DNA from 3 places in the Corynebacterium sp. MSK218 genome. Region 3 is predicted to be linked to each of the others. Evidence: predicted binding sites of a transcription regulator. Region 3 holds the regulator's gene; each other region holds the start of a gene.
What was found. Region 3 encodes LexA, which represses DNA repair genes until DNA is damaged. Its sites were predicted from a motif close to CGAACANNTGTTCG; they were not measured.
Positions count from the first base shown of each region.

Region 1 (3,266 bases), on a different contig from region 3:
CGTCGTTTCTGACGATGATAGGAAAAATCACCGATTTCCAAGTCTCACTTTTTCGCCGGGTTCCCACCCGCTTCATCGTCGTCGTTTAGTTCGACGAGCAAGCCAGCCGCATCGCCGGCCCAACCTTCTAGAAGGGAATATCGCCACCGCGGGTGTTGTCGCGGTCTGCCGGGTCGGTCATATCAAAGACTTCGACGATTTCACCGCTATCTAACTCGACCTTCAATGCTTTGGCGTCTTCATGCATTTTGGCTCGGTGTGCCATAACATCCTCGGCAACAGTGCGCGCCCACCTGCGCATCGACGGTGCAAGCGGGCCTGTAGCTTGCGTTGTCACCCAACTGCCATCAGCCAATAGCCACACCACATCACCGGTAACCGGGTCCAGAATATAAAAGGCCCTGCCCTCGGTCTTCATATTGTGATGACGCTGGCACAAACACACCAGATTATCCGGATGCGTTGGCCCACCCTCGGCATAATTAATCCGATGATCCAACTGACACATCCACGCCGGCACATCACAACCCCCAGCCCGACACGTCCCATCACGGCCCTCAACATACTTACGCACAAAATCAGACGGACGATAAGAATCAGAAGCTTTAGGCACCCGGCTTAAATCCCGCTCAACCACCGTGGCCGCTGGAATATCCCCACCACGCCACCCATGGCCCTGAACAAACACCGGTACCCCCTCCACATCAGACGCCTTATAAGTATGCACCACCACTTTTCCTACCTCCGGCTCCAGGCTGCCCGACAGCAACAGCACCATGGCATCCGCCATGGAGACCTCATGCTTTCTGGCGGTTTCTTTAATAATCTCGTGGATGACCACACCCACAGTGGAATCAACCTCTAACTCAAGAAAAGCCCGCTGGCCTTTAGTCAATATGGAATACCGATTCTTCTTACGCGTATCGCGAAACGCTACTGAATCATCCAGTACTTTGGCGATGTCACGCACCCGGCGCCGAATCTGGCTCGCTGTCGGAAACACCTGATTAGGCCGCTTCGGTACAAACCACTGGGAAAGATTCTCATCAATTTCTGCCACGACCTTCCTCGTGGGGCTGCCTAGCTTGGACATCACCTCATCAATCGCTACCAGCGACGCCATATCCAACAAGGCTTTAGAATCTTGCAACTGCTTAACCTTCGGTAACTCCTCAAGCCGAAGAACCCCCATCACATTCTTCGCCACCTGCCTAGCAGTCTTAGCAGTCCTGACCGAAAGCTTCATCACCTCACTATCAGAATCAGCCTCCAAAGCCGGAAGATTATGTAACCAGAACTCATACTCCGCACGCCGCAGAAACATCCCCGCAACACATACCGGATCATCAGGATTCGAATGAGAAAAATACGGCAACGGAACAGAAGAAGAAGTTGTGGTTGCCACCATAAGTGACACCCCCTTAAATACTAGACAATACGAACACCCTTTCTAGCCACCACACTACCCAACCAGCCCAACACCACACCAGACCCCACAACACACCATCACAACTAGACCAAAACAACACACCCATTCGAACATACTCTTGCCAACACCACATATAGACGGCGGATTATCAAACACCCCACACCACACTGTGACAAACACCACAAAGTAAACCGGCGGCCAACACCAGTTAAGGTGTCGGCCGCCGGCTAAATAAGGCGACGGTGAGAACTAGTCCCTGAAGTAGCTCAGCAGACGCAGAATCTCGGTGTAGAGCCAGACCAGGGTCACGGCCAGGCCAAGGGCGATACCCCAGGCGTACTGGGCCGGAGCCCCCTGGCGGATAAGGCGGTCAGCCTGGTCAAAGTCCGTCATGAAGGACAGAGACGCCAGGACGATGCAAACCAAAGAGAAGATAATGGCAATCGCGCCACCGTCACGCAGCGGGTTGAAGTCGAAGAAGATAGCGCCCAGGAAATTAACCAATGCCAAGACGGCAACACCAGTAATGAGGCCGAACATAATCTTGTTGAACTTCGGGGTTACCTTCACTGCACCGGTCTTGTAGACCATGAGCATGCCGATGAAGACGCCGACCGTACCCATAATGGCCTGGCCAATGCCAACGCCGATCTCACCTAGGTCGGCGAGTGCCGCACCACCCGTTTTGTCAAGAGAACCACCGGCAACGATGTACGAAAAGCCGCCAACGAAAAGACCTTCAAATGCGGCGTAGATAAGAGTCACGGCGGCAGAACCGAACTTCTTGCCAAACGTCGAAACCAACACTGTGATAAACCCACCAATGGCACCAAGCAAAGTCAGGCCCATCGTCACAACGGGGCTGATCAGCGCGCCAATGCAGAAGTTAAGAACAGCCAGCGCGATGATGACAGCGAGGGTGATACCGGTCTTGGTCACCACGTCATCAACGGTCAACGGGCGGTCGGCGCTACGGGTGGCCTCGTTAAACGGGCTATCGCTCTGGCCAAACGGATTGCTCTGAGTCTGGTTCTGGTTTTGGCTGGATGAGAGGGAACTCATGACGGGGTTGCTAGAACGCACGTGAATCCCGATTCCTTTCACAGTATTTCTCAATAAAGACGGCCCCATAAGGGCCGCCGTGTTCATGTTCTCACTAGTTCCAACGCACTCGATTGCTAGGAAGTTCCCAAAAATCCCAAACTTTGCAAAATATTCTTAAAGAGAGGCGTCGCGAAGCACTGCGCTTGTCGACGCCTCCCCTACCGCACATCGGCCACATACCTGGTCGCCTGCACTGATAGCGACGTATAGCTCAGCACTATTAAATGGACACTTTTGGACACTTTTGCGCCAGATTGCCCACTCTCACCAGCGTTTCCGCTGGTCATGGTGCCCCCAGTGGTGCCCCCAGTGGTGCCCCCAGTGGGACTCGAACCCACACTGAATCGATTTTAAGTCGACTGCCTCTGCCGATTGGGCTATGGGGGCCTAACCGTGCCCATTTATTTTAGGGCACGGGTCCTCGCACACTAGATATTGGGTCAGGCTGTAGCGAGGCCAGCAATAATTCCGTCGAGAATATCCTTCTCACTGATAAAGAAGGAACGGGCGCTGCTGTTGCGCTCAATCATGGTCATGATGCCTTCCACAGCGACACATCCACCTCCGATGACATCAGCGCGGCCTGGGTGAATGACCGGATTGAGGGCGCGTACATCCGAAGCCAGACCTATCATTTGGCGAGTCAGTACGCGCAGGGCGTCGAAACGCAGCTCGGAACCGTGGATGGAGTCGGCATCATAGCGCTCCATGCCCTGCGCAAGAGCAGACAGCG
Region 1 is NZ_JASPGN010000010.1:40,786-44,051, forward strand. Features, by position in the region: gene QP922_RS09285 (HNH endonuclease signature motif containing protein) at 128-1,408, opposite strand; gene QP922_RS09290 (Bax inhibitor-1/YccA family protein) at 1,679-2,512, opposite strand; tRNA gene QP922_RS09295 (tRNA-Leu) at 2,844-2,920, opposite strand; gene QP922_RS09300 (Ppx/GppA phosphatase family protein) at 2,974-3,266, opposite strand, start outside.
Region 1: a site for LexA is predicted at 1,439-1,452, ahead of QP922_RS09285 (HNH endonuclease signature motif containing protein). Genes of this name have one in related genera too.

Region 2 (3,266 bases), on a different contig from region 3:
TGGGCGTTGTGCAGGTGCGACAGGCCCGACTGTGTTAGCTCGCTGATGCGCTGCTCGACGACGTCCGGCGCTCCCGACGAAGCGATAATCTCCGCCATACGCGAAATCTCCTCGGGGTCTTCGGTCTGGCCAATGAGTCGACGAAGTTCTGCCGCGGCGGCAGGGTCTGACGCATCTGCGCGCTGCAGCGCGAGAGAAAGCAAGACGGTGCGTTTACCTTCGCGAAGATCATCGCCAGCAGGTTTACCGGTAATGGCGGGGTCACCAAAGACGCCGAGGAGATCATCACGAAGCTGAAAGGCGATACCAATATCGCGACCATAGCCGCGGAAGGCGGAGATGAGCTTTTCCGATGCCCCTGCCACAGCAGCTCCTAGGTGGAGCGGGCGTTCGATGGTGTAGGCAGCCGTCTTAAACCGGTTGACGGAATCCGCCAAGGAGGCATCCTCTGAGCCCTCAGCCTCGAGCGAGATATCCAGCATCTGGCCGCCAATCACCTCGCGGCGCATACCGCGCCAAGGGGCGCGCACGCGGGCAAGAGCCTCAGGGCTCAGGCCTGAATCCTGGAGCATGTCTTCTGCCCAGACCAGTGCCATATCGCCGATGAGGATGGCTAGCGATTGACCGAAGAAATCTGAGTCCCCATTCAAATCCAACTCGCGGTGGCGAGCAGCAACACCTCGGTGGACCGTAGGGTTTCCGCGCCGGGTGTCGGAGGCGTCCACAATGTCATCGTGGATAAGCGCACACGCTTGGATGAACTCGAGCGAGGAGGCAGCACGCAGCATTGCCTCCGGTGATTCCGTTCCCTCCAGACCACGCGCGCCCACGAAGCCGGCCCAAGCGTAGAGCGGGCGGATGCGTTTTCCACCATCGAGGACAAAGGATTCCAAGTAGGAGATGGCATTGGTTACCGGCTGGCCAATAGCGGCGATGGAGTCTCGCTGCTCTTCAAGAAAGAGGGCGAGCTCAGCGCGCACGGCAGCGGGGATATCGTCCAGTGCAGGAATCTTCGGTTCAGTCACACATGCCACGATACCTGGCAGGGGTGAGCAGGTTAAGCGCCAGGTTGGGTGGTGTCGACGGGCGTGAGCGGTATGGGGGACTGCAGGATAGCGAAAGGCCGGGAATCAGCGGGGTAGTAGAGCTGGCGCAGAAAGTCCGTGAAACCCATGCGGCGATATAAGCGGAAGGCGGAGTTAGCTTCGTCGGGATGTTCGGGCGTGGATAGGAGCATGTAGCGCGCCGGGAGGTTCCATGCGAGAGCTTCGAGAATGCTGCGGCCAAGCCCGCGGCCTTGTTCTGCTGGCCGGACGTGGATTTCTGCGAGCTCAAAATAATTGTGGAGGATGTCCTCCTGCTCCGGGCTGGGGCCGCCAATAGTCATCAGCGCGCGGCGAAGCTGCCTGTCCCACCACGTATCAGGGGAGCCCAGGAAACCGTAGGCAAAGCCGGAGATTCCGTATTCGGTAGTGGCGACCACGCAGGAAAAACCTGGTCGCATGAGGTCTGACTTCCAGCGAGCGATCGAATTGTCACGCATTGCCGGTGAGTAGCCCATGGCCTCGATATAGATGTCTACCAACTGCGGAAGGGCGATCGCGAACTCTTGGGGGCTCAAGCGGCGCAGCGTATAACTCACAGTTCTAATAACAGCAGATCTGCACAGCTGGCGAAAGTGCAACCGAAAAATGGGCAGAGTTGTTCTCGCATTAATGTTCGGAAATTATCAAAAGGATGGGCATGAGCCATTGTCAAATTCGAACAGCTGAGCTAATGTTGGGTGTAGATGTACGGAGGTGGTTCTACAGTGAGTCGCAGAAACGCAGGAAAACGTCACAAACAGATGACACAGGTAGATATCTGGGGCACACGCGCAGCGTGTGCGGTTATGGCAAACAAGGAGGAGTGGTTATGGCACAGGTAATTTCAGCAACGGCGGCAGCGCGGGGGCGCAGGCGAGAGTCGCTGCAGAGTGCTAGGCGCGATCGCTTTGTGGCTCAGGCCTTTGATTTGCTTACCGATGCCCGCGCGAGTGCTGCGCGCGGCCGCTTTGAGGATGCGCTTGAGATGGCCTATCGTGCATCGCTGCGTGCAGCAGGGGCGCGGGTAGCGGCGTCGTCAGTGTCCCGGCGTCGCCGCCTGCCTACCTCTGCGTGGGAGCAGGTCGCTCTCATAGGTCCGGCGGACGCTCAGTGGGCGGCAGAGTTTAAGGACTACTCGCGGGTGCGGTCTCGTGTGGCGTCGGGAATGGATCCAGTTCCCAATGAAGATGCTGTCTTTGAGTATTTGGCGCTTGCTGCGCGCTATGTGGACGCAACTGAGTCTGAGCTCGGTTTCGGCGGTATGGCTGCGTAGCGGGATTGGCCGCAGATTGCAGTCATTCTTGTGATTGCGGTGACGTAGTGGTTGAGCGTAGAGGGATGGACTGTCTTTGCGGGAACTATCTCGCTACTCTTGACGTTATAGAGGTAGATATCCCCTAAAAGATCTCACTTACCCGAAACTCACTACGGAGGACGCTGTGGCCCTTTCTGAGCAAGAACAGCAAGCACTGCGTGAAATTGAGCAGTCGTTGCTGGCCAATGACCCTGACTTTGGCGCGTCTGTATCTGGTGATTCCTCCTTTGGTGGGGGATCAGGTGCCATTACCCTTCGCGGCGTGGCACTCGTTGTCGTCGGCCTGTGCATGATGGTGGGCGGTATCGCCCTCGCGCAGCAGTCGCTGTGGTTTATCGCGCTCTCCATCCTTGGCTTCCTGGTGATGTTTGGTGCCGGTGTGTGGATGTTGCGTGGAAACTCTGAAGATTCATTGGTGTCTGTTTCTACGCCTTCGTCCCCTCGTGCCAAGCAGTCGAAGAAGCGAAATGGTGGTATGGGCGACCGTTTGGAAGATAACTTCCGCCGCCGCTTTGAGGAGCGCTAGGAGCGCGCACTAATTTTTAAGCGCCGCACCACTTTGCGGCGATGACGTTGGTCATCGCATGCAGGGTGGTGCGGCGCTTTTGCGATCTGTTGGCGTGCCCCACTTTGCCCCACATTCCCCACTTTGCCCCACCGGAATGATAGTGGGGGCGCTGGGGCGGTGGCATGGCGGATGACCGGGAGCTGGTTTGTGGGCAATTCTGCAGGAAGCGGGGAGCTATAGGGGGAAGAGTGGGTAAAGCTATCTAAGTTGCACGTGATTCTAAAGTGCTAAATGGGGTTGTTTAGAGGGCGTGTCAAGGGGGTGGTGGGGAATTTCCCCCACTGAAAAACGGGCTATT
Region 2 is NZ_JASPGN010000004.1:100,345-103,610, reverse strand. Features, by position in the region: gene QP922_RS04580 (polyprenyl synthetase family protein) at 1-1,025, opposite strand, end outside; gene QP922_RS04575 (GNAT family N-acetyltransferase) at 1,058-1,642, opposite strand; gene QP922_RS04570 (SAV_6107 family HEPN domain-containing protein) at 1,915-2,358, shown strand; gene QP922_RS04565 (DUF3040 domain-containing protein) at 2,525-2,926, shown strand.
Region 2: a site for LexA is predicted at 1,762-1,775, ahead of QP922_RS04570 (SAV_6107 family HEPN domain-containing protein). Genes of this name have one in related genera too.

Region 3 (3,266 bases):
TCTTGAGAATCAGCAGTGGATAGACCATGGTCGATGGTCAATGCGTTGGTACCAATAAAAGCAACGTCGGCGCGCATAAGTGCCATAGTGCGAAGGGCCGTATCGCCAACGACGGCTTGAGTAATGGCACGAACGGTACCGCCGAGCAGCTGCACGTCAGAAACCCCATTGCTGGCTAGAGAAAGGGCAATGGGAAGACTATTAGAGACTATATTGAACTGTCCAGCAGAGAAGCGCTGCCCGATCAGGTCAGCGAGGGCGTTAGTCGTTGTGCCTGCGTCGAGGAAGATACTGCCGCCATCCGGTAGCTGATCAAGAGCAGCTCGTGCAATAGCCATCTTTGCGCCAGTTGCAGAGCGTTGGCGCGTGTCCAGAGTGAACTCTGCGGTCTGAAAGGACTGGGAGGCCACAGCGCCGCCGTGGACGCGGTGAACAACGCCTTCGCGGTCGAGGACAGCAAGGTCTCGGCGGATGGTTTCGGCTGTGACGTCGAACCGTTCAGAGAGTTCGGTGACGTTGACTCGACCTTCCACGGCGGTCAATGAGGCAATCTGGCGACGGCGCTCTTCGGCGTACATAGTTCCTCCCTTTGAGGGGCTCCATGGGGTTGGTCGCTGCGCCAAGTCGGAATGGAGTAATCCGCGAGGCGGCTTAGCGGACGGAGCAACACGCGTTGCTGTGATGTTCCCATTCTCCCATTGAGTGCGGGCAAAACGGAACTAAGCAAAGAGAACTACACATCAAAAAGGCTTAATTTCTTGCCTAAACTGGCTCTGTACAGCGAATTTGGGAATCTGTGATCTTGGCCGCTAAACGGGCATAAATCGGACATCTACACACACAAGGGGGTAGGAGAAAAGATAAAACCCGCTCGATATGTCCACATGGAGTGAGGCAAGAAGGGTAAATCGAGCGGGGTAATGATAGGTGGAGGAGAGGCGGGTGTGTGAGGGTTAGAGCTTGCGGAACACCGAGACAACCTTGCCCATAATTTCCGCCTCGTCACCTTTAATGGGTGAATATGCGTCGTTGTGCGGAAGGAGCCATACGCCAGAGGAGTCACGGTGAAACTCCTTGACGGTGGCCTCTTCGCCGTCGAGAAGAGCCGCTACAAATTCGCCCTCTTCCGCTACGGACTGGGAACGGATAATGACCCAATCGCCATTTAGGATTCCGGCATCTTGCATGGAGTCACCTACAACCTGCAACATGTAAAGTTCCCCATTTCCTACGATGTCATCCGGCATTGGGAAATAGGTGTCGATGTTTTCTTCCGCAGTTATGGGGGAACCTGCGGCGATGCGACCTACTACTGGGATGTATGTCGGCGCCGAAGCTTCCTCAGGAATATCTCCAGTTGCAAATTCGACGACGTTTTTGGTGGCGCCGGTCTTGCGGCCGGGTTTCTTGGAATCGTCAGCGTTAGGGAAGTGGCGAACATCGACGGCGCGGGGCTTGTTGGGATCGCGGCGCAGGAAACCCTTCTCTTCGAGTTGCTTGAGTTGGTAGGCCACAGAGGAGGTGGATTGAAGTCCGGTGGCATCACCAATCTCGCGAATGCTTGGCGGATAGCCACGCAGCATCACGGCATCGTGGATCACTTCGAGAATGCGGCGCTGGCGAGCGGACAGAGATTCGAGAGTGGGTTGGTCGCTCTTCTTTGCTTTGCGGGCCATGTTTTCTCCTGGCTGACTCGAGGGATGGCGGTAGGGGTGTTTCTAGGGTGACGTAAACGGGGTAGAGCATTTCGAATGCCTGTCTCCTTTCTAGCATGGAAAGAAAAAATGTTCGACAGTTGCCACGCAAATATGGACAAACTTTCGAGAGGGTGTTATAAATCGAACATACCAACTAAATCGAACGATTGCGCGATGGCGGTGTTCGAAGGTGTCGGAGCGGTTTTCTACACTGTAGTCATCATCGTCAGCGAATGATTGCACTCTGAAAGGTAAGAACATGGCTATCGTACTTAATACCCCGAACAAGCATGGCTTCTCTCGCAATGAGGGAAGGATTTCTCGTCCTGAAATTGTCCCGCCAGCAGCTGTGTGGGAGCCTGCGGTTGCACAGTTTGCGCCGCGCCGCTCGCTACAGACTTCGCCTAGTGTTCGAACTTTATCTCCACTAGATAGAACACAAGAGCGTGACGTTAGGCGCTCTCGCTATTGTGCTTCTAGCGTAAAGTCGGGCTCGAACCGCCGCTTAGGAAACTCGAACGTAGGTAACTATGTTCTTGGTGCAGTCTTCGGTGTTGCTGTATTCGTCGGAACCGTGTGGGGCGGGCTGAGCATCGACAGTGAGGTGTCGTCGGCACCGACAACATCGCCCGCTACAGTGGCAACTTCGCACTAGGGACTATCAGAGGACTGGTAGGTACCCAGGCGGGTGAGCAGTGAGTAGACTACGAGGCGATAAGCTGCGTCTTGCCCGCTGATTGTAAGACGGTCCTTTTTTGGGGCTCGTTCACTCGGAAAGGCGCATTTGTGTGACCACGAGGAAGGATGCCGAGCCGTGTATTGCCCGTTCTGTCACAATGAACAGTCGCGCGTTATTGACTCTCGCGTTGTTGATAGTGGTACCTCGATCCGCCGCCGTCGAGAATGCACTGCGTGTAAGGGTCGTTTTACCACTGTTGAAAAAGCCGTTCTGCTGGTGGTTAAACGCAATGGCCTTGCCGAGCCATTCAGCCGTGACAAACTTATTCGCGGTGTTCAGCGAGCCTGCCAAGGCCGCGACGTCAGCGACGATGCATTGAAAAAGCTGGCGCAGGAGGTCGAGGAAACCATCCGCAGCCACGGTTCCTCTCAAGTCAATGCCAATGACATCGGGTTGGCTATCTTGGAACCCTTGCGTGACCTTGACGAGGTTGCCTACCTTCGTTTCGCCTCGGTGTACAAGTCCTTTGAAAGCGCGGACGACTTTGAGTCAGAGATTCGTCTCATGCGCCGTCGAGATAGGGACTCTTTCTAACGCAGTTTGTCGGTTGCCTTCTGCACACGGCGCAGTGATACTGCGTGAGCGGTGCCTAAACGCTGTGCAAAAAGCGATACGCGCAGCTCCTCGATCATCCAGTAGATGTCCTTGACCTCACGCGTTTTTTCACGCCCCGCAGGTATAGAACGCAAACGATTGGCCAGGTAAGCCTTGGCCTCGTCAATGTCAGCCTGGCGGTCAGCGTCTCGGTCCGGATCGAGGTTCATGTCCTCGAGACGGATCCGTGCGGCCTGGATGTAGCGTGGGAGGTGACGCAGATGCTGAATGCCGTG
Region 3 is NZ_JASPGN010000005.1:150,755-154,020, reverse strand. Features, by position in the region: gene sugR (transcriptional regulator SugR) at 1-578, opposite strand, end outside; gene lexA (transcriptional repressor LexA) at 954-1,676, opposite strand; gene nrdR (transcriptional regulator NrdR) at 2,512-2,970, shown strand; gene hrpA (ATP-dependent RNA helicase HrpA) at 2,967-3,266, opposite strand, start outside.